3 regions of the Simiduia sp. 21SJ11W-1 genome follow, and region 1 is predicted to be linked to each of the others. Evidence: predicted binding sites of a transcription regulator. Region 1 holds the regulator's gene; each other region holds the start of a gene.

Region 1 (7,964 bases):
ATACCGCCCACATCATGCCCTGGGAGGGCGTAGAGGCCATGTTTGCCGGTATTGCCGAACGGTTGCCGGCAGGCGGCCTGTGGGTGGTGTATGGCCCAATGAACTACGGCGGCAGCTACACCAGTGAAAGCAACGCGCGCTTTGATGTGTGGCTAAAGGCGCAAGACCCGGCCCGCGGTATACGCGATTACGAAAAACTGATGAGCCTTGGCCAAAGTGTGGGCCTGGATATTCGCGAAGACAACGAAATGCCCGCCAACAACCGTTTACTCGTGTGGCAAAAAGCCTAAGAGTCGTTTGCGGTTCGCGCGGCTGCGCTTTTGTGCAGCCGCGCGCGCATTCGGCCTACACCAACCTTTCAGTAGCCGGCCTTCAAAGGCTTCAAGCAGGGCTTCAAAACTAATTCCAAATCGCCGCAATATGCCCGTTATTGGTACTGTTGTCCCATAGTTTAAGTATCCATGGAAGGCAGACGTTGACACTACCTATATCTCAGAGTTTCTAAGCGATATCTGGACATGAAATCTGGGGCGCAGTTTGTGACACGACGTAAATACATCCATGTAGTCTCGACACCCGCCCTTCGGGGCCTGCCTGCAAGCACAGCGTGTAGGCGTTTAAGTGCCCGCAAAGCTTTGCTTTGCCGGCGGGCACTTAAACCCATGCGGGTGACGGTCAAAAACTCCGCCCCATATTCCATGCCTGTAGCTTTGTGGCATAGCAGTGCCCTATGGGGCTTTTACTCGCGCGTTGTTTGCTTGAACGGCAGGTAGTCAGCGGCAGCTTGCAGGTATTGGCGCGTTTGCAGGCTTTCGGTTTCTATAAACGCCTCTACGGCTGCCCGCCCGCCTTCGTGGGCCAGCCAGTGATTGGAATACACGGCCACTGGCGTAAAGCCGCGCTGGATTTTGTGCTCGCCCTGGGCGCCGGAATCAAAGCGCGCAAGCTTGCGCTCAATGGCAAATTCGATGCCCTGGTAGTAGCAGGCCTCAAAGTGCAGGCAGTCGAATTCTTCCAGGCAGCCCCAATAGCGGCCGTAGAGTGTGTGGGCATCAAAAAAATACAGCGCCGCCGCCACGGGTTGGCCGGCCTGCTCTGCAATAACCATCAGTATTTGCTCGCCCAGGCTCTGTGCCAGCTGTTCAAAAAAGCCCAGGTTCAGGTAGCCGGGCTGGCCCGAGCGCTTGAGGTAGGTGGTGTGGTAGCAGTGGTAAAAAAAGCGCCATTGTTCAGCGCTTATATCGCTGCCTGTATGCCGTGTGAGCCTGAGCCCCTGCTCGGCTACGCGGCGTCTTTCGCGCAACAGTGTTTTGCGCTTGCGCGAGGCAAAAGTAGCCACAAAATCGTCGAAATTCTGGTAGTTGTTATTAAACCAATGGTACTGCGGGGTTTCTCGCAGGGCCCAGCGGGGGCTGAGTGCGCGCGCGGCATCGGCGCTTTCCAGTAGCCAGTGAATACCGCTGGCACCCAGTTGCTGGCAGTGTTGCTCCAGCAATGCCTGCAGTTGGGTAAGTTGGGCAGCGTTCAGATTGCCGATCAGCCGAGGCCCGGTGGCCGGGGTAAAGGGCACGCTGCAAAGGAGCTTGGGGTAGTAGTTCAGGCCCGCATTTTGGTAGGCCTGGGCCCAGGCCCAGTCGAATACATACTCACCCCAGGAATGCTGCTTCAGGTACAGGGGGGCTGCCCCAATAAGCGCGCCCGAGGCCCTGATAAGCAGATGGTGCGGTTGCCAGCCGGTGGCGGCACAGACGCAGCCTTGTTGCTCAAGCGCTGCCAGAAAATCGTATTGCAAGAAGGGGTAATCTGCCCCCAAAAGCGCCTGCCAGGCATCCCGATCAACCTGCGAGATGCTGTCGATAAATTCCAGTTCCAGCGATGATTCCTGAGCGGATGCCATGGCCCTGCCTGTTGTGCAGCGGTGAGTGGGCTGGCAAAGGTATCAGGCCAGGCGCTGCTTGGGGAAGTGGCAAATAAAGGCCGAGCCCTGGCCTACCTGGCTTGTAATTTCCAGACGCCCGTCGTGGCGCGAGAGGGCGTGCTTGACGATGGCAAGGCCCAGGCCCGTGCCGCCGGTGGCGCTGTTGCGGCTGTCGTCTACCCGGTAAAAGCGCTCGGTTAGCCTCGGCAGGTGGCGCGGCTCAATGCCCGGGCCGTTGTCGGTTACTGCCACGCGCAGGCCGTAGTGATCAACGGTGGCGTTGATGTGGATGCGCGCGCCTGTCTGGGTGTATTTCACAGCGTTGTTAACCAGATTGCCAAAGGCGCTTTGGAGCTCTTTTTCCACGCCGTGTATTTTAATGTTGTCGTCGCAGCTAAGGCTGATGATTTGTTTGTCGGCCGACAGCGCCGCCGCTTCATCGCGCAGGCGCTCCAAGAGTGGCTTGAGCGCCAACGGTTGATGGCGCTCGAGGTTCACTTCGGTTTCCAGTACCGAGAGCGAGATCAAATCGTTCACCAGCAGGTGCATGCGTGTGCACTGCTGCTGCATTTGGGTAAGCGGTACGTGAAAATTTTCAGGCAGTTGGGCGGCATCGGCAAAGGTTTCCAGGTAGCCCTTGAGTACCGTCAGGGGTGTGCGCAATTCGTGCGAGACGTTGGCCACAAAATCTTTGCGCATTTGCCCGAGCTTGTGCAGGTAGGTGATGTCGCGCGCCACCACCAGTTTTTCATTCTGGCCGTAGCGGGTTACCTGAAATTGCAGGCGGTTGTCTTTGTTGCCGGAGGCGGGAATATCCAGTGGCTCGCGGAAGTCTTGTTTTTCCATGTAGGAGACAAACTTCGGGTTGCGCACATAGTTCACCAGCGGCTGGCCCTGATCGCTTTGCTCAAAGCCGAACATGCGCTCGGCAGCCGGGTTCCACCAGTCGATATTGCCGCGCGAGTCTAGCAGCAGCACGCCATCGGGCAGTGCACCGGTGGTTTCCTGCACGCGGTTTAACACCTGGCGCACCCGCTCGGACTCGCGCTCCTGGCGCTTTTGCAGCCGGTAGATGCTCTCGAAAATGTCAGACCAAATGCCGCTGGCTTCCGGGGGCGGCGTTTTGCGGCGTTGGTTGAGCCAGATGTCGAGCTGGCGAATTTGCCAGAGCATCCAGAACATGTATAACCCGCCGCCCGCCAATAACGTGGGCAGTACGTAGCCGTTAATCAGGCCAAATAGCAGGCACAAGGCCGTAAACAGCGCAACGCGCTTAAGCTCTGCGTTAAATCCTCTGAGCAACCTGTGTTACACCTTTGTTGGGGTGGCGATTATCGAACCGCAACCTTTGTGGAAAATCGGTAGCCGGAGCCTCGCACGGTTTGCACGAAGCGGTCGTGTTCACCCGGCGCCAGCGCTTTGCGCAGGCGCCGGATGTGTACGTCTACGGTGCGCTCGTCGATGTACACATTGCCACCCCAGATGTGATCCAGCAATTGGCCGCGATTGTAAACGCGCTCTTGGTGGGTGAGGAAAAACGTCAGCAGGCGGTATTCCGTGGGGCCCATGTCTACGGGCTCATCGGCAATGGTGACCCGTTGGCTGATTGGATCCAGGCAGAGCTGGTCTACAACAATGGGCTCTTCGGGGGTGTCTGGTTCAATGCGGCGCAACACCGCCTTCAGCCGGGCAATCAGCTCGCGCGGTGAGAAGGGCTTGGTGATGTAATCGTCGGCGCCGGTTTCCAGGCCCTGGATTTTGTTGTCTTCCTCACCCTTGGCGGTGAGCATGATAATGGGCAGCTTGGCGGTCATTTCATCGCGCTTGAGCCTGCGCGCAAGCTCAATGCCGCTGGTGCCGGGTATCATCCAGTCGAGCAGAATGAGGTCGGGCTTTTCGTCGATTACCAGGCTGTGGCCATCTTGTGCGTTGTCGGCTTCCAGGCAGCGGTAGTCGGCCATTTCCAGCGCCACGCGCAGCATGTCGCGGATGGCGGGTTCATCATCAATGATCAGTATGGTCTTCTTGCTCATAACCTTGTCATCTGGCATGGGTGAAGCCGTATTAGATTACGGCGATGTGACAGTTATATGAACATCGCCCACTGATCATAGCTGATGGGGCCTAAAAGCCGGTATCTGCCACAATACCCGCAAAAATCACCGCACCCACCCACTGGTTATTCAAAAAGGCCTGAAAACAGCCTTTGGGGTCGCGCCGGCGGGCCACCCATTGTTGCCAGACAAACAGTGCCGCTGCTCCCACCAGGCCCAGGTAGTAAAACTGGCCAAGTTCAAAGCGCGCGCCTGCCAGTGCCAGGGCAACCAGTGCCAGTATTTGCAGGCCGAAAATGATGCTGAGGTCGCTTTCGCCAAACAAAATGGCGGTGGATTTCACGCCAATGCGCAGGTCGTCTGGCCTATCCACCATGGCGTAGTAGGTATCGTAAGCCACCGTCCACAACACAACGGCTGTGTAAATGAGCCAGATACCCGGTTCAAGGCTGCCGCTGACAGCCGCGAAGGCCATGGGAATGGCCCAGGCAAAGGCCGCGCCCAGCACCACTTGGGGCAGGTAGGTGTGGCGCTTCATGAAGGGGTAGATGGCGGCCAACAGCAAGCCGCCAACAGACAGCGCAATAGTGAGGGTGTTGGTCAGCAGCACCAATGCAAAGGCCAACAGCACCAGCAGGGCAAATGTGATCAGGGCCGCGCGCGGGGTGACCGCGCCGCTCACAATGGGCCGGGCTTTGGTGCGGGCCACGTGGCCATCCACTTTGCGATCGGCGTAATCGTTAATAACGCAGCCGGCGGCGCGCATCAAAATCACACCCAGCACAAATACCGTAAGCTCAAGCTGTGGGGGCAGGCCGTCGGCGGCCAGCCACAGGGCCCATAGGGTGGGCCACAGCAGCAAGAGTGTGCCCACCGGGCGATCAAAGCGCATGAGCGACCAGAGTGCGCCCCACTGGTTGGGTTTTTTCTGGGGGCGGCGCGCGCGGGGCTTGCGCGTACGGTTTGCCTTGCTGGCCTGAGCCATGGGCGTTCCTTACAGGGTTCGGAGGAAGTCGGGCAAAAATACTTCGCTGACCAGCAGCGGTTGCTGGTCAAGATAAAACACAGAGCGCCTGCCCCACAAGGGGGTGTGTGTCTGGGGCGCGGCACTGGCGTGCAGGTAGCCGTGCGCCGGGCGGATTTCCGCCACCTGAATGGGCCCGCGTTGCATGCCCGGATCCTGAAACAAAAGCGCACCCAAAGGCCGGTTATCCAGCTGTTTAAGCGCTTTCAAGCGCCCCTGCAGGCTCGTGACCGGCACCAGGCTTCGGGCATATACCCAAGGGCGCCCTGCGCCTTGCAAAATCACTTCACGCACCAGCATCTTTTGGCGCAGCGGGCTGTTGAGCAGCCGGTATTCACCCACATAGCCCTCGCCCCAGCCCTGGGCAAGCAAATCCACCGCAAAGCGCTGTTGGCTGTGCTCGATGAGCCGGGCAGTGAGCGAGCCTTCATCCAACAGCCAGGGCAGGAGGGGTTTGGGCAACTGCCAACTGACTTGTTGGGCGTCGCGCCAATGGGGCTCGCGCGGGTTTGTGGGGCTCACTGGCAGTTCCTGATAGGGGCTTGTGCGGGGGCGCTATTCTAGGCCAGTGCGCAGGTGGCCGAAAGGGTTGGCCGGTTTTCCGTGATGGTGCGCTGGTTCTGTGGTGGGGAAAGGCGTTAGGATTACGTCGTTACAACCGGATAAGATAATTAACAACAGGAAGGACACGCTATGCACAAGACAGACCTGGTAGCCGCCGTTGCCGAAGCAACTGATCTCCCGAAAGATAAAGCCGATCTGGTGGTTTCTGCCATTCTCGAACAAATTACCAATGCGCTTGCGCGCGATGAAGCCGTAAGCCTGGTGGGCTTTGGCTCCTTTACCCAGCGCGCGCGCGCCGCCCGCACTGGCCGCAGCCCAAAAACCGGCGAAACCATTCAAATTCCGGCCAGCACCTCCGTGGGCTTCAAACCCGGTAAAGCATTGAAGGACGCCGTAAACGGCTAAGCCCTCCCCTTCTTTGATTTATTTTCTTCACTAGCAGGACATTTCTATGAGCCTTACCAGCCGCATTCTTATCGCCATGGGCTTGGGCCTGGTGGTTGGCGCCATGTTTAATCTGGTTGAGTCACAGGGCTGGCTCGCCGGCGTGTACGACAGCTGGTTGGACCGGTTTTTAGTCAATGGCCTGTTCGACCTGGGTGGCCAGGTTTTTGTGGCATTGCTGAAGTTGTTGGTAGTGCCCTTGGTGTTTGTGTCTCTGGTGTGCGGCACCGCCTCGCTGGGTGATAACTCGCGCATGGGCCCCATGGCGGGCAAAACCCTGTTGCTCTACATGGCCACCACCGCCATCGCCATCACCCTTGCGCTGCTGGCGGGTGTGCTGGTGCAGCCGGGCGCGGGTTTTAACCTAACCACCGATGTCGCCTTTGAGGCCGCCCAAGCGCCTTCGCTTAAAGAGGTGTTGCTGGGCATGGTGCCCACCAACCCCATTCAGGCCATGGCTGAAGGCAACATGCTCCAGATCATCGTATTCTCGCTGTTGGTGGGTATTGCGATGTCTAAAACCGGAGAAGCGGGCAAGCGCGTTGCCAGCTTTTTCAACGATTTAAACGACGTTATCTTGCGCATGGTGGTGATTTTGATGAATTTCGCCCCCTATGGCGTTTTTTGTTTGATCGCACGCCTGGCCGCCGACTTAGGGCTCGAGGCCTTCAGTAACCTGTTGTTGTACTTCTTTACCGTGTTGTTTGTGTTGTTCCTGCACGGCCTTGGCACCTATGCGTTGGCGCTTAAAGCGCTCACAGGCCTGAACCCTGTGATGTTTTATCGCAAGATGAAATCGGTGGCGTTGTTTGCCTTCAGCATGAGCTCTTCAAACGCCACTATTCCCGTTACCCTGAAAGCCGTGCGCGATGAGTTGGGCGCCGATAACCGCGTGGCCTCGTTTACCATTCCTATGGGCGCCACCATCAACATGGATGGCACCGCCATCATGCAGGGTGTGGCCACAGCCTTCATTGCCCAGGCCTACAACATGGATATCGGCCTTGGCGGCTACATGATGGTGATACTCACCGCCACCCTCGCCTCTATTGGCACCGCCGGTGTGCCCGGTGTGGGGCTGATTATGTTGTCTATGGTGTTGCAACAGGTGGGGCTGCCCGTTGAAGGCATTGCACTGATTATTGGCGTAGATCGCCTGCTGGATATGACCCGCACGGCGGTGAATGTGTGCGGCGATGCCATGGTGACCCTGGCGGTTGCCAAAAGCGAAGGCATGCTGGATGAAGAGCGCTTCAATGAAGACCCAACCGGGCTTGCCACGGTAAAGAAGCCCGCTTGATCAGCGGGCTAGGCGGCCGGCGCCATTTGCGCGGCTATGTGCTCGAGTTCAGCTGAAGATTCCAGAATGTTGTCGATGGTGGCCTCGGCTTTCACCGGATCCAGGTGCAGATCTTTGTAAACCTGGGCCGGCACTTCCAGTTTCGGGCCACAGGGCAGGCCACGCTGGGCCAGCAGACGGCGCGCCACAAACAGCAGTTTGGCATAGGCTGCGTTATCGCCCTCGCAATCTGGCTCATTTTGGTGGCGCAGCGCGAAGATTACCTCATCTGGCATATTCCAAAGGTCCATCAACCAACCGGCAATATGATCGCGGGTAACGCCCAGCAGGTGTTTTTCCACCTGGGGGTGATCCACATGGGGGTTGGCCTCCAGGGTGCGGCACAATTTGGTGAAATAGGGCGGAAACACCTCAGACATCACCAGATAGCCGAAGTTAAACACCAATCCAGACAAATACGCCATGCCAAAGCCTGGCCGGTGATCGCGGGGAATGGCGGTTACCAGCCCCTCCATGGCTGCTGCCATGTACACAGATTGCTGCCAGTAGCGGGTGATGCCGAACACGCCGTCTTTGGGCATGGAAAGGGTTTTACCCAGCGACAGCCCGAGCGCCAGGTTCAGCACCATATCAAAGCCCAGCACCCGCACTATGGCATCG
Region 2 (7,964 bases), 170 kb from region 1:
GGTAACCAGTTGCGCCAGTGCGGCGGGGTTTTCAATTAACAGCACTAGGTAGGCCGAGCGCCGCAGCACTGCCACAACGAGTTTGAGCACCCGCTGCAGGGTTTCGGCACTGGCCGAGGTTTGCGCCAGCACCGCCATCAAGCGCGGCATGAAGTGATCAAACCGGTCGCGGCCGCTGGCCTGCATCATGGCCAATGCACGCAACCCATACAAATCTTGCAGCTGGCTTAACACCGCCGCCGGCGCATCAAAGCCCAATGCCTCAAGCCAGGCCTGTGCCTGTTCGGCATCTACACCCTGGCCGGTTTTGTGCAAGCCCGCCAAAAAGTCTGCCCAGTGCTGGATGTCGGTTTCTTCGGCGGCTTCGTCTTCGTCATCCGGGCTTGCGATAACGGCCTTGAACTCTTCGTGCACGCGCGCGCGATGCTTGCTGAGCACCGCATAAAAGGCGGGCCAATCAGCAAAACCCATGACCCGGGCCAGGCGTTGCTGGGCGGCGGGTTCGGCCGGTAGCGATTGGGTTTGGCGATCGTCCAGCGCTTGTAAGGCGTGCTCTGTGTGGCGCAAAAAAACATAGGCACCGGCCAAATCTTCGGCAGCTCTGGGCGGCAGTAACTCCCACTCGGCCAGGAGGTTTAACAGGGGCAATACCCGGCGCTCGCGCAGGGCCATATCGCGCCCACCGCGAATCAGCTGGAACGCCTGGCCCACAAATTCCACTTCGCGAATGCCGCCACCACCAAGCTTGACGTCGTCTTGCAAACCCTTGCGCTGCACTTCGCGGCTGATCAGGTTTTTCATGTTGCGCAGTGAATCGAAGGCGGAAAAATCCACATAGCGGCGGTAGGTGAATGGCGTGAGCAGGGCCATGAGTTTTTCGGCGGCAACAGCACCGCCCTCGCCCACCCACGCCACGGGCCGCGCCTTGATCATGGCGAAGCGCTCCCAGTCGCGGCCCTGGGTTTGGTAGTAGTCTTCCACGGCGTTGAAGTTAGACACCAATGCTCCGGAGTCGCCGTGCGGGCGCAGGCGCATGTCTACACGAAAACAAAAGCCTTCGGCTGTGAGGGTATCCAGGCTTTTGATCAGCCGCTGGCCCAGGCGGGTAAAAAATTGTTGGTTGTCGAGCGCACGCGCGCCGTTGGTTTCACCGGACTCTGGGAAGGCAAAAATCAGATCGATATCCGACGATAAATTAAGCTCCCAGGCACCCAGCTTGCCCATACCCAGCACCACCATGGGTTGCGGCTTGCCCGAGGCGCGCCCGATGGGCGCACCCAACTGTTCACACAGGCGCGGGTAATGCCAGGCCAGCGCGGCGTTTAGCAAACAACTGGCCAGCGCCGAAAGCTCGGCGGTGGTTTCTGCCAGTGGTGCAAGGCCGTTGAACTCCCGATAAATAAAGCGCACCTGCTCGCGGTGGCGAAACAATCGCAACGCTCGGTTGAAGGCGTCTTCGTCTTCTTCACCGGTGAGGGTTTGCCTGAGCAATGCATCAAAATCGCGCGTGGGTGCGCCTGCTGGATAGAGGCTGTCGTCTGCTATGTGGGGCAGCCAATCGGGGTGCTTGGTTAGTTGCTCGGCGGCAAAGTTGCTGGCGGTGAAAAGGCGTTGGAGGTGAGGTACGTTAACCTGATCTATTACCTCATCTACCCCTGCCAACAGGGCATCGAGGTCGCACCCCCAGCCGTCTTTTGGTGCCTGCAATTGCAGTGGCGCTGTCACATCCAACCTGGTCATATCTTCTCCTTAACCCTGGAGTTGATAATGCCTGAATTTGCTGGTGTGAAACAGCCTGCAAGGTACTAAGGGTAGCGATTCACTATCGCCTGCAAGGCCGCGTTTTCGTGCAACTGAAAGCAACGGGATAAATTGGGATCAATATTGGCTTTGCTGCCAGTGACAGGCGTAAAAGACTGCACAGCTTGGGCGATCTCCTGGAACACCTCAGCCGGTAAATTGCTGGTTTCCACCATGCCGCCGGCAATCGCGCGTATATCCTCTAATGGCAAGCCCTGATCTTTGAAATACCAAAACAGGCAATTGGCTTGGGCGAAATCATTTATTTCTTTTTGTTGAGAGCTTAATGATACTTCAGCAGCGCAACCGGTAAGTAAACTGAGCGCGATAGAGAACAAAAAAAGACGCATTAAAACGCCACTCTTGTATTCATTACCCGACAACGAGAATGGTGTAAACATTCGCTGAATGCACCTGTAAAAACACAAGCAATGCGAAACATATTATGGCCAACGAAGAAACGAAGTTTGTGGCGCTCTTACATCAGCAAAGCCGTGCATAGCCACCATCTACAAATCTCCACCGCCTCCTGTATACACAAACTGTGGCATCAGATTAACCGGCCGCAGATCTTTCAAAGCCGGATACACTTCCAGCAGCTCTTGCAACCGTGCATTAAAATTATCATTCGGCGCTGAGATGTATGCACAGTGCTTACCGCTAGCGCACATACATTGAGCCCGTCCGTCAAAATCACCTATGTAATACAAGGTTCCAGGTTCGGCGGTAAAGGAAAGACTGAAAGGGTAATCAACCGCTTTTCGCCCAGTATGTTGGCCTCCATCTTTTCCAATTCTGGAGTGCGTGCCTAGCCACTTATTCAGTTGATACTCCCCAGGCACAACAGAATAACTTTTGACACCATGGCTCCAATGCCTTGGTTCGTCAAACGCCAGGAAATCTTCCCGTGTAGGCCCCTTTAAGGCTAACGCTACTCCTCCTGCACAGGTAAAACCCAACAACTTATGGCTTTCCAGCTCGAAACTTCCAAAAATATAGGCGCTGCCCATGCTGACTTGTGCATCTTGCGGTAGCGATTGTTTCATTGTGCTACAACCCATGAGCAGCACTAAAAATCCGTAATACCAACGCATAACATTCCCTATTAATTTATTGAACTAATCCTTATCCGGCGCCGGTGCCACACGCATCACTTCTTCAATGGTGGTAAGCCCCGCGCCCACTTTTTGCGCGCCGGCAAGCCGCAGGGTGCGCATGCCTTCTTTAACGGCTTGTTTTCTAAGCACCATTAAATCGCCGTCGTCTTTAATCAACGCTTTGATGGCATCTGAGAGCACCATAATTTCGTAGATGGCCACCCGCCCAAGGTAGCCTGTATTGCGGCACTCCAGGCAGCCCACAGGTTGATACACCTTGGCCGGTGCCGCGGCCTTCCAAGGGGCGACCAGTTGTTGCCAGGCGGCGGCATCTACCGGTTGCGATTCTTTGCAGTGCGGGCAGAGGGTGCGCACCAGCCGCTGGGCCATCACCCCCAACACCGAGGCCTTGATGAGGTAGGCAGGCACGCCTAAATCCACCATGCGCGCCACTGCTGCCGGCGCATCGTTGGTGTGTAGCGTCGAGAGCACCAAATGGCCTGTGAGCGATGCTTGAATGGCCATCTCGGCGGTTTCCAGATCGCGGATTTCACCCACCATGATGATGTCTGGATCCTGGCGCATGAGGGTGCGCACGCCGGCGGCAAAATCGAGCCCTATGTTGTGCTGCACCTGGGTTTGGTTGAAGGCGTCTTCCACCATTTCGATCGGGTCTTCAATGGTGGAGACATTCACCTGATCGGTGGCCAGGCGCTTGAGCGACGAATAGAGCGTGGTGGTTTTACCGGAGCCCGTGGGGCCTGTCACCAGCACGATGCCGTTGGGGTTGGCGAGCATGTCTTGCCACTGGATGAGGTCATCGCCTACCAGCCCCAGCTGCTCGAACGAGCGCAGCAGTACGTCTGGGTCGAAAATACGCATCACCATTTTTTCGCCGAAGGCTGTGGGCAGTGTGGATAAACGCAACTCCACTTCGTTGCCATCGGGGCTTTTGGTTTTGATGCGGCCATCTTGCGGCTTGCGCTTTTCGGCCACGTTCATGCGGCCCAGCACCTTCAAGCGCGAGGTGACGGCCGTGGTGACGTTCATGGGCAGCTCGTAGACCTGGTGCAAGACGCCATCGATACGAAAGCGCACCCGGCCAATGTTGCGCCGGGGTTCTATGTGGATGTCGGAGGCGCGCTGCTCGAAGGCGTATTGCAGCAGCCAATCCACAATATTGACGATGTGTTGATCATTGGCCTCCGGGTCTTTGGCGGCGCCCACTTCCAGCAGCTGCTCGAAATTATTGGCAGCCGAGGTGCCACCGGCGCCCACCCCGGAGATGGATTTGGCCAGCGAGTAGAACTCCACCGTGTAGCGGTCTATGTCGTCTGGGTCTGCAATCACCTTGGTGATGCCCTTGCGGGCGGTGTGGGTGAGCTGCTCAACCCAGTTGTTTACGTGGGGCTCGGCGGTGGCCACTACCAGCTCGTCGGGCAGCACTTTCACACACAGGATTTTGTGGCGCTGGGCAAAGGCGAACGACATCACCTCGGTCACGCGGGCCACGTTCACTTCCAGCGGATCTATGTTTACCCAGGCCAGATTGCTGCGCTCGGCCAACCAGCGCGACAGCTGTTCGCCATCGAGCGGTTTGTCTTTGCGGGAAGGGTCTGCCAGCTTGCGCTGGGCAATGATTGCGAGCGGGTTGCGGGCTTTTTGCTTTTCAGAGAGCGGCGTGCCCATGAGCAGGTTGGCGTCGCCCTGGCTGATGCGCCCGTCTTCCAGCAGCGCCAGTGCTACTTTTCGCAATTCCAATGGTCTGTCTGGGCCGGCCAACTGGTTCATCTTCCCTCGCTCTCTTCTGGCAATAGGCAGAATGTAACACACCGCCGAAATACGCGCCTTGCGGTCTCCATATGAAAGAAATATGACCATTTGTTGCGTGACCCAGTGCACATCTCTCCCTATACTGCGCGCACTGAACTACGGGAGAGCAAATCATGCCGAGCGCCAACCCTTTTGCCATTTTATTTGGCAAGTCCCCCATCAAGCCCATGCAGGAACACATGGCCGTGGTGAGTGATGCCGCAAGCCTGCTGAAACCCTTCTTCGAGGCGGTGATCGCCAACGACTGGACCACAGCCGAGAGCGTGCAGCACAAGATCCACGAGCTGGAGAACGAAGCCGACAAGCTCAAGAAAGATCTGCGCCTGCACCTGCCCAAAAGCCTGTTCTTGCCCGTGCCCCGCTCGGATTTGCTGGAGCTGCTCTCGGGCCAGGATCGCATTGCCAACCGCGCCAAAGACATCGCCGGCATCATGCTGGGCCGCAAAATGAAGCTGCCCAAAGCACTGGGCGACCAGATGCTGGAGTTTGTGGGCTCGGCGGTGGAAACCGTGGAGCAATCGCTGAAGGCCATCAACGAGCTGGATGAATTGCTGGAAACCGGCTTTTCCGGTCGTGAGGTAGACATAGTTGCCAACATGATCGACGAGCTGGACCGGTTGGAAAACCGGGCTGATGAAATGGAAGTTCAAATCCGTGCCGCACTGTTTGCGCTGGAATCTGAAATGCCACCGGTGGATGTGATGTTCCTCTACCGCGTGATCGACTGGGTGGGCGATGTTGCCGACCGTGCACAAAAAGTAGGCAGCCGGCTAGAGCTGCTGCTGGCGCGCTAAGCGCCAACTCACTAACTGCGGAGAATTTTCCATGTCAGTAATTGCTGAATACGGCCATATTTTCATTGTGATGGCCTGTATCTTTGGTCTGTTCATGGCCTGGGGTGTGGGCGCCAACGACGTTGCCAACGCCATGGGCACCTCGGTGGGCTCCAAAGCCCTGACCATCAAGCAGGCGATCATCATCGCCATGGTGTTTGAGTTTTTAGGCGCCTACCTCGCCGGTGGTGAAGTAACCGCCACTATTCGCAAGGGGATTATCGACCCGAGCGCCATTGCCGACACCCCGGAGCTTCTGGTTTACGGCATGATGGCCGCGCTCTTGGCCGCCGGCACCTGGTTGCTGATTGCCTCGGTACTGGGCTGGCCTGTGTCTACCACCCACTCCATTGTGGGCGCCATTGTGGGCTTTGCCGTGGCCGGTATTTCCGTGCAGGCCGTGGAATGGGGCAAGGTGGGCACCATTGCCGCCTCGTGGATTGTCTCGCCGGTACTGGCCGGCACCATGTCGTTTTTGCTGTTCAGAAGCGTTCAACACCTCATTCTGAACACCGCCACACCGCTTGAGAACGCCAAGAAATATGTGCCTATGTACATGTTCTTCGTGGGCTTTTTAATCAGCATGGTCACCCTGCTGAAGGGCTTGAAACACGTATTCAAAGACAGCGGCCTGTCGCTCAACTTCCTGGAATCCACCGGCATTTCTATTTTGGTGGGCCTATTGGTTGCGGGCTTTGGTATTTACTTGTTGTCGCGCGTGAAGCCTGTGAGCACAGAGCAATCGCGCTTTGCCAACGTTGAGCAAGTGTTTGCCATTCTGATGATTTTCACCGCGTGTTCCATGGCCTTTGCCCACGGTTCAAACGATGTAGCCAACGCCGTAGGCCCCATGGCCGCCATTGTATCCACCGTGAAAACCGGTGCCATTGGCGCCAAGGCGTTAATGCCTGGCTGGATTTTGCTGGTGGGCGCCATTGGTATTGTGATTGGTTTGGCCACTTACGGTTACCGGGTGATGGCCACCATCGGCAAAAAGATTACCGAGCTGACCCCAAGCCGTGGCTTTGCCGCCGAGCTGGGTGCCGCCGGCACTGTGGTGCTGGCCTCTGGCACCGGCCTGCCCATTTCCACCACCCACACGCTGGTGGGTGCGGTATTGGGCGTGGGCCTGGCGCGCGGCATTGGCGCATTGAACCTGCGCGTGATTGGCAGCATTTTCCTGTCGTGGATTGTGACGCTGCCCGCCGGTGCGCTGCTGGCCATTTTGTTCTTCTTTACCTTCAAGGGCATGTTCTCTTAAGGTTTGGGACCAATAGCCAATTAAAAAGCCCCGGCCTGTGCCGGGGCTTTTTTATAGAACAAAAATGCAAGTGAGTGGTGGCAGGGCAATCCTAAATCACGATTTTTTGCGCTGGAATAGCCCCTAAAATGTAAAATTTCCGCGAGTGTGCCTGCTCTCGGCTCCCTGCCGGCGACAACCTAGCAGCTGTGCCCCAAGCCCGCCCACCACCTATTACCATCCACCAAATACCGCCCATGCACATTCCTGCCTGGTACAAATTCTGATGGGGTCGAGCTTTTTGCATTTGGCAAGCGCGCTCAAAACGCCCACAATCACGGCCACACCCTCAAGAGCACAGGCCTATGAGTTCCGTGAGCCACCTGCCAATTTACCAGTTAGATGCCTTCACCCAGACGCGCTTCAAGGGCAACCCCGCGGCGGTGATTCCCCTCGATAAATGGCTACCCGATGACCTGCTGCAGGCCATCGCCGGCGAGAACAACCTCTCTGAAACGGCGTTTTTTGTGGCCAAAGGCGACGGCTTTCACCTGCGCTGGTTTACCCCCACCCACGAAGTTGCCCTGTGCGGCCACGCAACGCTGGCCACGGCGGAGGTAATATTTGCGAACCTCAAGCACCACTTGGCGCAGGTGCACTTTCACACCCAGAGCGGCCTGCTCACGGTTGGGCGCTTGGCAGACGGCCGGCTGGAGATGGATTTCCCCGCCCAGCCGGTAACGCCGGTGCTGTTAAGTGACACCGAACAAGAGCATCTGAACGCGGGGCTTGGGCTTAGCTGTGGTGCCACCTTTGCCCATGAAGACCTGCTGGTACGCTGCCCCGATGAAGCCTCTGTGCGCGCCATCAAACCCGACCCAAAGGCCCTGGCAGAGCTGCCCTACCGCGGCATTATTGCCACGGCACCGGGTACGGAGTGTGATTTTGTCAGCCGGTTTTTCGCACCCGCGGTGGGCGTAGATGAAGACCCGGTAACAGGCTCTGCACACACCAAGCTCACCCCCTATTGGGCCGAGCAGCTGGGTAAAAACCTGCTCAGTGCACGCCAGGTGTCAGCCCGCGGCGGCGAGCTTGAGTGCGAGCTTCAGGCCTCGCGCGTGTTATTGCGTGGCTATGCGGTGCAATACCTCGAGGGCCGGA
Region 3 (7,964 bases), 1.2 Mb from region 1:
GTGCTGTGCGATTCATGGCTTTGTACAACGCATGGGTAATGCACCAGTTTAACGAGTCTCTAATGAAGTTAAAAACCGCCAAAAGGACTATTTCAGATTTTTGTGGCCAGCTCGGCTAAAATGGCGAACTTTTGAGGAGGAATAAGATTGTCACCCAGTTATAGCCCCCGCCGGTTTAGCCTGGCGCCCATGATGGAGTGGTCTGATCGCCACTGCCGGTATTTTTGGCGCCTGCTGAGCAAGCGCGCGTTTCTCTATACCGAAATGGTCACCACTGGCGCCTTGATTCACGGCGACCGGGAGCGGTTTTTAAACTACAACCCCGAAGAGCACCCGGTGGCGCTGCAGGTGGGCGGCAGCAACCCACAGGAGCTTGCCGCCTGTGCAAAAATGGCCGAGAGCTGGGGTTACGACGAGATCAACCTCAATTGCGGCTGCCCTTCTGATCGCGTACAGAACGGAATGATTGGCGCCTGCCTGATGGCGCACCCAAAGCTTGTGGCCGACTGCATAAAAGCCATGCAAGATGCCGTATCTATTCCCGTTACAGTAAAGCACCGTATTGGCATCGACGACATGGACGACGATGAAGGCCTGGCGCAATTTGTAGCGCCCATTGCCGAAACCGGCTGTGCCACCTTCATCGTGCACGCCCGCAAGGCCTGGCTAAAGGGTTTAAGCCCCAAGGAAAACCGCGAAGTGCCCCCGCTCAATTACGAGCGCGTACATCGCCTGAAACAGGAACACCCAAACCTTGAAATCATTATCAACGGTGGCCTGAAAACCCTGGCCGAGTGCCAGGCCCAGCTCGCCCACGTAGACGGCGTGATGGTGGGCCGCGAGGCCTATCACAACCCCTGGTTGCTGACCGAGGTGGACGCAGCCATTTACGGTGAGGCGTCTGTTGCGCAAGACCGGCTAGCCATTATGAATGACATGCTGGGTTATATTGATGGGCAGTTGGCGAGCGGCATGCGATTGCACCACATCACCCGGCATTTGCTTGGGTTGTTTCACGGCCAGCCGGGCGGCAAGCAGTTCAGGCGGGTAATCAGCGCAGGTGCCCATAAGGCCGGTGCCGGCGCCGAGCTTGTTGACCTTGCGCTCGATGAAATCAGGAGCCGAATGTGATTGTAGAGTTACTGAAAAACCTGTTCGACGAACCCACTCTGGAAACCCGCCCCTGCCAGCAACTGGCCGGCATTGCGCTGCTGGTTGAGGTAGCCATGGCCGACGGCCAGCTCGACGAAACCGAGCGCCAGGCCCTGGTAAACGCCTTGGCCAAGAGCCACAAATTGGGCAATACCGAAATTGAACACCTGATTACCCAGGCCACAGAGCACCAGGATAAAGCCACCTCTGTGTACGAGTTTACCCGCGTCATCAACGATGAGTTTTCCCAGGCAGAGAAATTTGAACTGGTTCAGGCCATGTGGGCGGTAGCCTATGCCGACGGCAATCTGGATAAATACGAAGAGCACACCATCCGCAAGCTGGCGGAGCTGATTCACGTATCACACAGTGATTTTATTCGGGCCAAGCTCGCGGAAAAGGCGGGCAGCTAGCAATCTTTTTCGAGGGTGGCAATCAGGTCTTTGAAAGCATCGCGGTTATCGGCATTGAGCCCCACCAATATGCGGTGCGCCTCTAGCACCCGCGCCTTCACGTCGCCTTCATCTGCGCAGTCTACACACAGCGCCTCGGCATCGGGTGCCTCGGTGTCGGCATCTCTTACAATGCAGAAAATTTCCGCAAACCCCATGGTTTGCAAGATGCGATCAATGCCCGGATTATTGCTTACCAGCGTAGGCACCAGCCCATGGCGTTCCTGGGCGAGCAGTGAGATTTTTGCCATCAGCCCGAGAGTGGTGGAGTCTATGGCTTCGGCGGCTGTGAGATCGAACACCACGGATATAAAGTGCTCGTCTGCGAACATACGATCGATAAAGGAATCGAAGGAGATACAGAGGGTCAAACGGACGTCGCCCACCAACTTAATGACGTAAACACCCTGGTGATCCGCCACCAGGATCTGCCCTTCACGCACCCGCTAACCCTCGTGAAATCGATAAAACGGCAATGTCATCAGGAGCCTCCTCTATCTGGTCCAGATTGAGCGCCTCACACACCGCCGAAACAGTGCGCGGCATATTACCGAGCCTAGACAGCAATTCAACCTCTTTATCGGCTAAATTGTCGGCCTCCAGCACCTCTAGCACACCGTCTGAAAATGCCTGCAGGCTAAACTGTTCCGGCAAGGCGCAAGACCACACCTCCCAGCTGGCATCTTTGAATATCCCGACCGCCTTGCCTTCCCCGGTCAGAAAGCGTGCGCCCTGGCTATCTATAATGACGGGCATCGGCAGGTGACCCGCAACGCTATAGCGCAACTCGTGGGTTTGGGTATCTATCACGCCGGTAAAGAGCGTGAGGTGATGGCCCAAGGCGGTATCCAGCAGCTCACGGTTCATGACCGATAACAGCTCGCTGGTGCCCTGCTCAAAGGAGCTGGCATCGGCAAACAGCCCTTCTTCACGTACCAGCCGCGTCACCAGGTGCTTTAGCCATACCGTCACAAAGGCAGAGCTTGCGCCGTGGCCTGAGACATCGGCCAGGTAAAAGGCCAGGTAGCGGTGCCCCAGGTAGGCGTAATCTATGAAATCGCCACTTAAAAACAACGAAGGCTCAATGTGGTGGGCAATGTGGTACTCACCCCGGCTTTGAGGGTATTGCGGCAGCAAGCGGCGCTGTACCTGGCGGCCAGCCTTTTGGTCGCGCTCAAGCACACGCAGGTGCTCACGCAAATTGCGGTTGGCTTCTTCCAGCTCCTGGCGGTAGCGCTGGTTTTCGGCCAACAGGGCCTGGCGCTCTAGGGATTTATCAATGGAGTGCACCAGCATCTCCATATCCACCACGGGCTTGATCATGTAATCGCTCGCCCCAAGGCGCAGCGCTTCTACAACATCAGTCACCACGCCTGCGCCTGAAATCACCATCACCGGGGTATTGGGGGATTCTTCATGAATACGGCGCAACACCTGCAAGCCGTCGATGCCCGGCATACGCAGGTCGGTGAGTACAATATCGGGAGTTTCCTGGAAGAAGAGCGTTAGCCCTTGTTGGCCATTGGCGGCCTCAATCACTTCAAACCCGCTGTCGGCGAGGTACACCACAATACTCTGGCGCACGATGGTGTCATCATCAATGATCAGCAGCCGGCGTCGGCTTTCAGCGCTCTGCATTTCTACCCTTAGGCATTGCCACCCTTAGCACCCTGAGACCTCGGCCCAGGCCAACCAAAGCCTGTAAACCGCCTACCCTACTCCCATAAAGTTGATGCTGCAAGCTTCTCAAATGGCGGGAATTGGCGTATCTTTTATGTCCAAGTTGCACAGATTGTGCACTTGGCACAGCCCTCACGAACACAGCCGATGTCGGCGTGCCTCCAACACTCACAAACCGTTACACGCACCTGATTGGGGTGTGCCTTCGAGCCTTATGGCCTGGCCACCACCATAATAACAATGCCCAAACACCGTTTGAGCAATACAAACCACACAGGAAGTACGTTATGAGTCTTGCAAACCGCGCCTACAGTGAAAAACGCAACTTTATTCGCATGCGGGTAGATTCCCCGGTTGCCATTACCCTTGATGACAATCAAACCTTGAGCGGCTTGTGCTGCGATTTAAGCGGTGGCGGCATGTCTGTTGAGGTAGACCGCGCACTGCCGGTAGGCACTGAAATGACCATCAGCCTCAGCTCAAGCCACGGGCACAACCCGATGCTGCGCGCCAAGGCCCGGGTGGCGCGAGTGCTGTCAGGCCCGAACGAATCTTGCACGCTGGGGCTCGAAATCGACGAGTTACTTAATTAAAAAGCCCGCTATTGCGGGCTTTTTAATGCGCCGGTAGTGGCGCGCAATCTCAGTGGTGATGCATTACGGCTCAATAGTCGTAATCGTCACCATAGTCGCCGTATTCACCCGTGTCACCGCCAAAGTCGTCTTCTACTTCTCCATCGTTAATGAGAAATTTACGGTTTTGCAAATAAACCGAGCGGAAAAATACATAGGTATCGCCCGTTATCGAATCTTCCAGCGGCAAAAACTTCGCCCGCAATGCCACAACCCGCAAGCCCAGCACACCGTTGCGGGTTGCCGTATCGTTGATTTGGGCAATGGGCAGGGTATCCAGATCCATGGGAATAGATAAAGTGCGTGTCACAGTAGAGGGGCCCAACAATGGCAGTACCATGTATGGGCCTTCGGGTACCCCCCAAACGGCGAGTGTTTGAGCGAAGTCTTCACCGTCGTTGCGGCGCAAACCAAAGTGGCCGGCAACATCAACAAAGCCTGCCAGGCCCACGGTGGAATTAATTAAAAAGCGCGCTGTATCGTTGGCTGCGGCGTCCCACTTCCACTGCAAAATATCGTTAAAGATATTGGTGATGTCACGCAGGTTCAGGTAGGCGTTGTCTATGCCCTTTTCCACAGGGTCAGGCGTAACTGCACGGTAACCAACGGCGAGCGGGCGCAGCATGTAGTAATCCACCACTAAATTGAAGGTAAACACCTTGCGGTTAAAGCCTTCCCAAGGGTCTTCCGGAATCGTGGCCGTGGCCTCGGTAATATCCGATGGATCTTCTGGCAATAAGCCCTTGTCATCGGCCCAAAGTGCTGCCGACCCCAAAAGCAAAAACACCAGCACTGCAATACGCGCCCTGTAGTGTACAACCTGCTTCACCTGTATCTCCCTAAGTGTCTATGGTGAAAATCGCCGGCCATTGTACGCCGCTCATTAGGCCAAGTCAGCTACTGTCACCTTGCGCCCAGCCGCGCAACGTCACCTGCAGGTAATGCGCGCGTGCAGGTAGAGCTGGCCCTGTGCCTGTTCGGCCCACTCGCGGTCTTTCTCCCAACCGCTCGGGCACTGCGCGGCCATCTGGCTATAAAGGCTCGCTAAGGCCTCCGTCATGCCATTGGGTTGCACCCGGGCACGCAGCAAAACCTCTGTGCCGGCAACATTGCCGGGCTTTGCCTGCTTACGGGTTTGCTCGGGCTTCGGTTCATCGGCTGGTTCATAGGTATTCACAACCGGGGGTGCTTCGTCACACTCAAAGTGCAACCGGTGGAAATCGCCAGATTCAGATAAATCCACCAGGGGCTCGCAGGGTTTACCCTCGGCATCAACCGCTGCCTGCCCGGTGGCATACACCGGTAAACACAACCAACACAACAACCACAATAACCACCAGCGCATCGTTTTCTCCTTTCCAGAAATAGCAAAAGGGTGCCAAGGCACCCTTTTGTGAACGGTAATCTAACAGCAAATTTAGAACTTGTGTTCCATACCCACGGCTAAGTAGTTACCTTCAATCGCATCGTTATCTGCTGCGTTGTCGGTGTAGAAACCGAACACCTTGGTGTTCTTGCCCAGCTTGTAGTCGGCACCCACTGAGTAGGTTTCACCGCCTTCGGCTTTGATGTCTGACTGGCCGAACTGCGCTTTCAGTGCCCAGCTGCCAACCTTGTACTGGCCGCTTAACATCCAGCCATCGGAATCTATATCGTTGGTTTCATCAGTTTCGTACAGCGCGCCCAGCTGGAAGTCGCCCAAAGTTGCCTGTAACACACCGCGGAGCACGGTTGAATCTTCGGCGCGCACACCGTCATCGTAAGCCAGGCCTGCGTAGATCACATCGTTTTCCCAGCCAGCCGCGCCCGAGAAAGCACTGTCGACATCGGCGTCTTCACTCATGATATACGCCGCCTTGGCAAAGAAGCCGCCCAGTTCCGGGGTAGCATACATCACAGTGTTGCTAGGGCGCTGGTCGCTCGCGGTAATGACGTTTTTGATATCGCCTTGCAAATCGTTGAACAGGTCAATTTTGTTTTGCAAAAGCTTGGTGGGTGTGTCGTGCTTACCGGCAATCACGGCGCCAAAGTTGCCAGCCAGGCCAACGTAGATGTTGCGCTGCTTGAACACATCGCTGCCGTCATCGGCCGCCACTTCGTATTCCAGCTGGTAAATGGCAAACAAAGAATCGTTGAGCTTAGTTTTGCCCTTAAAACCCAAACGTGAAGCATTGCTTTCCAGCGCGGTTACGCTGTCGTCGCCTTCATCCTGGTTTTCAACGGTTACGTTTACCTTGCCGTAAATAGTGCCGTCAATCGGGCCTTCGGCTTGGGCGGCAACAGGCAATACCGCTGCAATGGCAAATGGCAGCAGCTTCATCATAGGTTTATTCATGGTTAGTCCCCTTGGCTTTATAGGCTATGTAGTTCATCGGGTGAACGCTTCACCGGATGCGCTGCATTCTGGCGGCGCAATATTGCAGAAAAATGACAGTCCAAGCGAGGCAATAATTATTTGAAATCAAAAATTGTGGGCTAATTCCAAATTTGCCAACTTGCAACGCACAGCGCGGCTGGCCGCCAACGCTAACTGTCACATTTCTGTAGCATTCGCTCTTAAATGCCAAGCATAGACGCAGGGGGCCTATTCGCAAATCAGCAGGACATCGAGGTCTACAAACTGCTGCACAGTAGCGCGCAGCTGTTCGGTAAATTGCGCACCCGGGGGCTCGGGCAGCTGGGCGGAAAAAGCCTCTACCAAGGTGGGAAAACCGGCGTTGGGTTGCTGATCAAACTGTGCCAGCAGCGCGTAGCTCATGCCGTTAAGTGCCATAAAGCGCACTTCGTCTTGGCGATTTCTGTAAACCACAAAAAAACTGGGGGCTTCGGGCGGGTGTTCGGGCTGGTGTTGCTCGCCAATCATGTGCACTGGCCACTGGTAGGCCAGCGGCCAGGCGAGAGGCGAGCGGTTAAGTATGTGTGCGTCACTCACCGGGCCATCTACCGGCGGCGGCAGCTCATCCGGTGCGACATCCAGCGCAAGCTCAACCCACTCATAGTGCATCAGCTCTTGGGTAAACGGCGGTAGCGGGGAGCACTGGGCGCTGCTCACATAGTGGTAAAACTCTTGGCCTATTTCCAGAAAATAGGGCGACTGGGCGCGGTAATCACGCACAAAGCCCCGCACCAACTCACCCCAGCGGGCGTCGCTGATGAGGCTTCTGAAAATCGGAAATCCGCTCGATAAAAAGCCTTCGATGTTGTTATACACAAGCTCCTGGTACACCTTTAGCCGGCGCGGTTCAACGCCGGCTGGCGCAGGCGCGCGGTCCGGGTCGCGCAGGTGGCGGGTAAGCTCGAACTGGCGGGCGCGGGTTTCACTCACAGGGCCGGCTCCAAATGCATTGCCCGCAAATCTTGGGCACCCTTTGCCAGGGCGTCGGCCTGTAGCGATTTGATGTGATTTACTTCAACCAATAGCGCCGGTACCGGCGGAATATTAAAATCGCGCTCAAGCAGTGTGGGCCTTACGCCATAGAGTGCGTAGGCCTCGCGCAGTAGCGCCCATACCGGGTCAATCACATCGGCGCCGTGGGTATCTACTTTTAAATCCGGGGCTTCATCATAGTGACCGGCCACATGAATGTAGCTTGCGCGCTCACCGGGCAAGGCCCGCAGAAAGGCCTGTGGGTCGTAGCCATGATTAATGCTGTTTACATAAATGTTGTTAACATCCAACAACAGGTCGCAGTCGGCCTCGGCAATCACCGCATTAATAAATTCGATTTCCGTAAGTTGCTGCGCAGCCGTCAGGTAGTAAGACACGTTTTCCAGCGCAATGCGCCGCTCAAGGCGATCTTGCACTTCGCGCACCCTCTGGGCTACATAGTGCACGGCCTCTTCGGTAAAGGGGATGGGCAATAAGTCGTACAGGTGGCCATCGTCACTGCAATAGCTCAAGTGCTCGCTATAGGCGCGCACCTTATGGGTATCCAGAAAGGTTTTGATGTTATCGATCAGGGCTGTGTCTAGCGGTTCAGGCCCACCAATAGATAGCGATAGCCCGTGGCACAACAGGGGAAAGCGTTCGGTATATTCACGCAGCTGG

The links. Region 1 encodes PhoB, which activates phosphate uptake and scavenging genes when phosphate is short. Its sites were predicted from a motif close to TGTCATAAANNTGTAACA; they were not measured.
Region 2: a site for PhoB is predicted at 4,759-4,776, ahead of L1F30_RS00985 (TIGR00153 family protein). Genes of this name have one in related genera too.
Region 3: a site for PhoB is predicted at 6,332-6,349, ahead of L1F30_RS05410 (porin). Genes of this name have one in related genera too.

The regions. Positions count from the first base shown of each region.
Region 1 covers NZ_CP090959.1:35,563-43,526, forward strand. The annotation lists gene L1F30_RS00195 (DUF938 domain-containing protein) at 1-290, shown strand, start outside; gene L1F30_RS00200 (GNAT family N-acetyltransferase) at 740-1,897, opposite strand; gene phoR (phosphate regulon sensor histidine kinase PhoR) at 1,940-3,220, opposite strand; gene phoB (phosphate regulon transcriptional regulator PhoB) at 3,250-3,951, opposite strand; gene ubiA (4-hydroxybenzoate octaprenyltransferase) at 4,043-4,957, opposite strand; gene L1F30_RS00220 (chorismate lyase) at 4,967-5,518, opposite strand; gene L1F30_RS00225 (HU family DNA-binding protein) at 5,690-5,965, shown strand; gene L1F30_RS00230 (dicarboxylate/amino acid:cation symporter) at 6,012-7,304, shown strand; gene L1F30_RS00235 (HDOD domain-containing protein) at 7,313-7,964, opposite strand, start outside.
Region 2 covers NZ_CP090959.1:202,572-210,535, reverse strand. The annotation lists gene glnE (bifunctional [glutamate--ammonia ligase]-adenylyl-L-tyrosine phosphorylase/[glutamate--ammonia-ligase] adenylyltransferase) at 1-1,740, opposite strand, end outside; gene L1F30_RS01000 (hypothetical protein) at 1,806-2,150, opposite strand; gene L1F30_RS00995 (hypothetical protein) at 2,310-2,894, opposite strand; gene L1F30_RS00990 (GspE/PulE family protein) at 2,919-4,688, opposite strand; gene L1F30_RS00985 (TIGR00153 family protein) at 4,844-5,524, shown strand; gene L1F30_RS00980 (inorganic phosphate transporter) at 5,556-6,824, shown strand; gene L1F30_RS00975 (PhzF family phenazine biosynthesis protein) at 7,169-7,964, shown strand, end outside.
Region 3 covers NZ_CP090959.1:1,210,752-1,218,715, reverse strand. The annotation lists gene L1F30_RS05450 (N-acetyltransferase) at 1-16, opposite strand, end outside; gene dusA (tRNA dihydrouridine(20/20a) synthase DusA) at 190-1,131, shown strand; gene L1F30_RS05440 (TerB family tellurite resistance protein) at 1,128-1,565, shown strand; gene L1F30_RS05435 (STAS domain-containing protein) at 1,562-2,047, opposite strand; gene L1F30_RS05430 (response regulator) at 2,040-3,242, opposite strand; gene L1F30_RS05425 (PilZ domain-containing protein) at 3,572-3,877, shown strand; gene L1F30_RS05420 (VacJ family lipoprotein) at 3,948-4,745, opposite strand; gene L1F30_RS05415 (hypothetical protein) at 4,845-5,261, opposite strand; gene L1F30_RS05410 (porin) at 5,334-6,251, opposite strand; gene L1F30_RS05405 (DUF2063 domain-containing protein) at 6,501-7,241, opposite strand; gene L1F30_RS05400 (DUF692 domain-containing protein) at 7,238-7,964, opposite strand, start outside.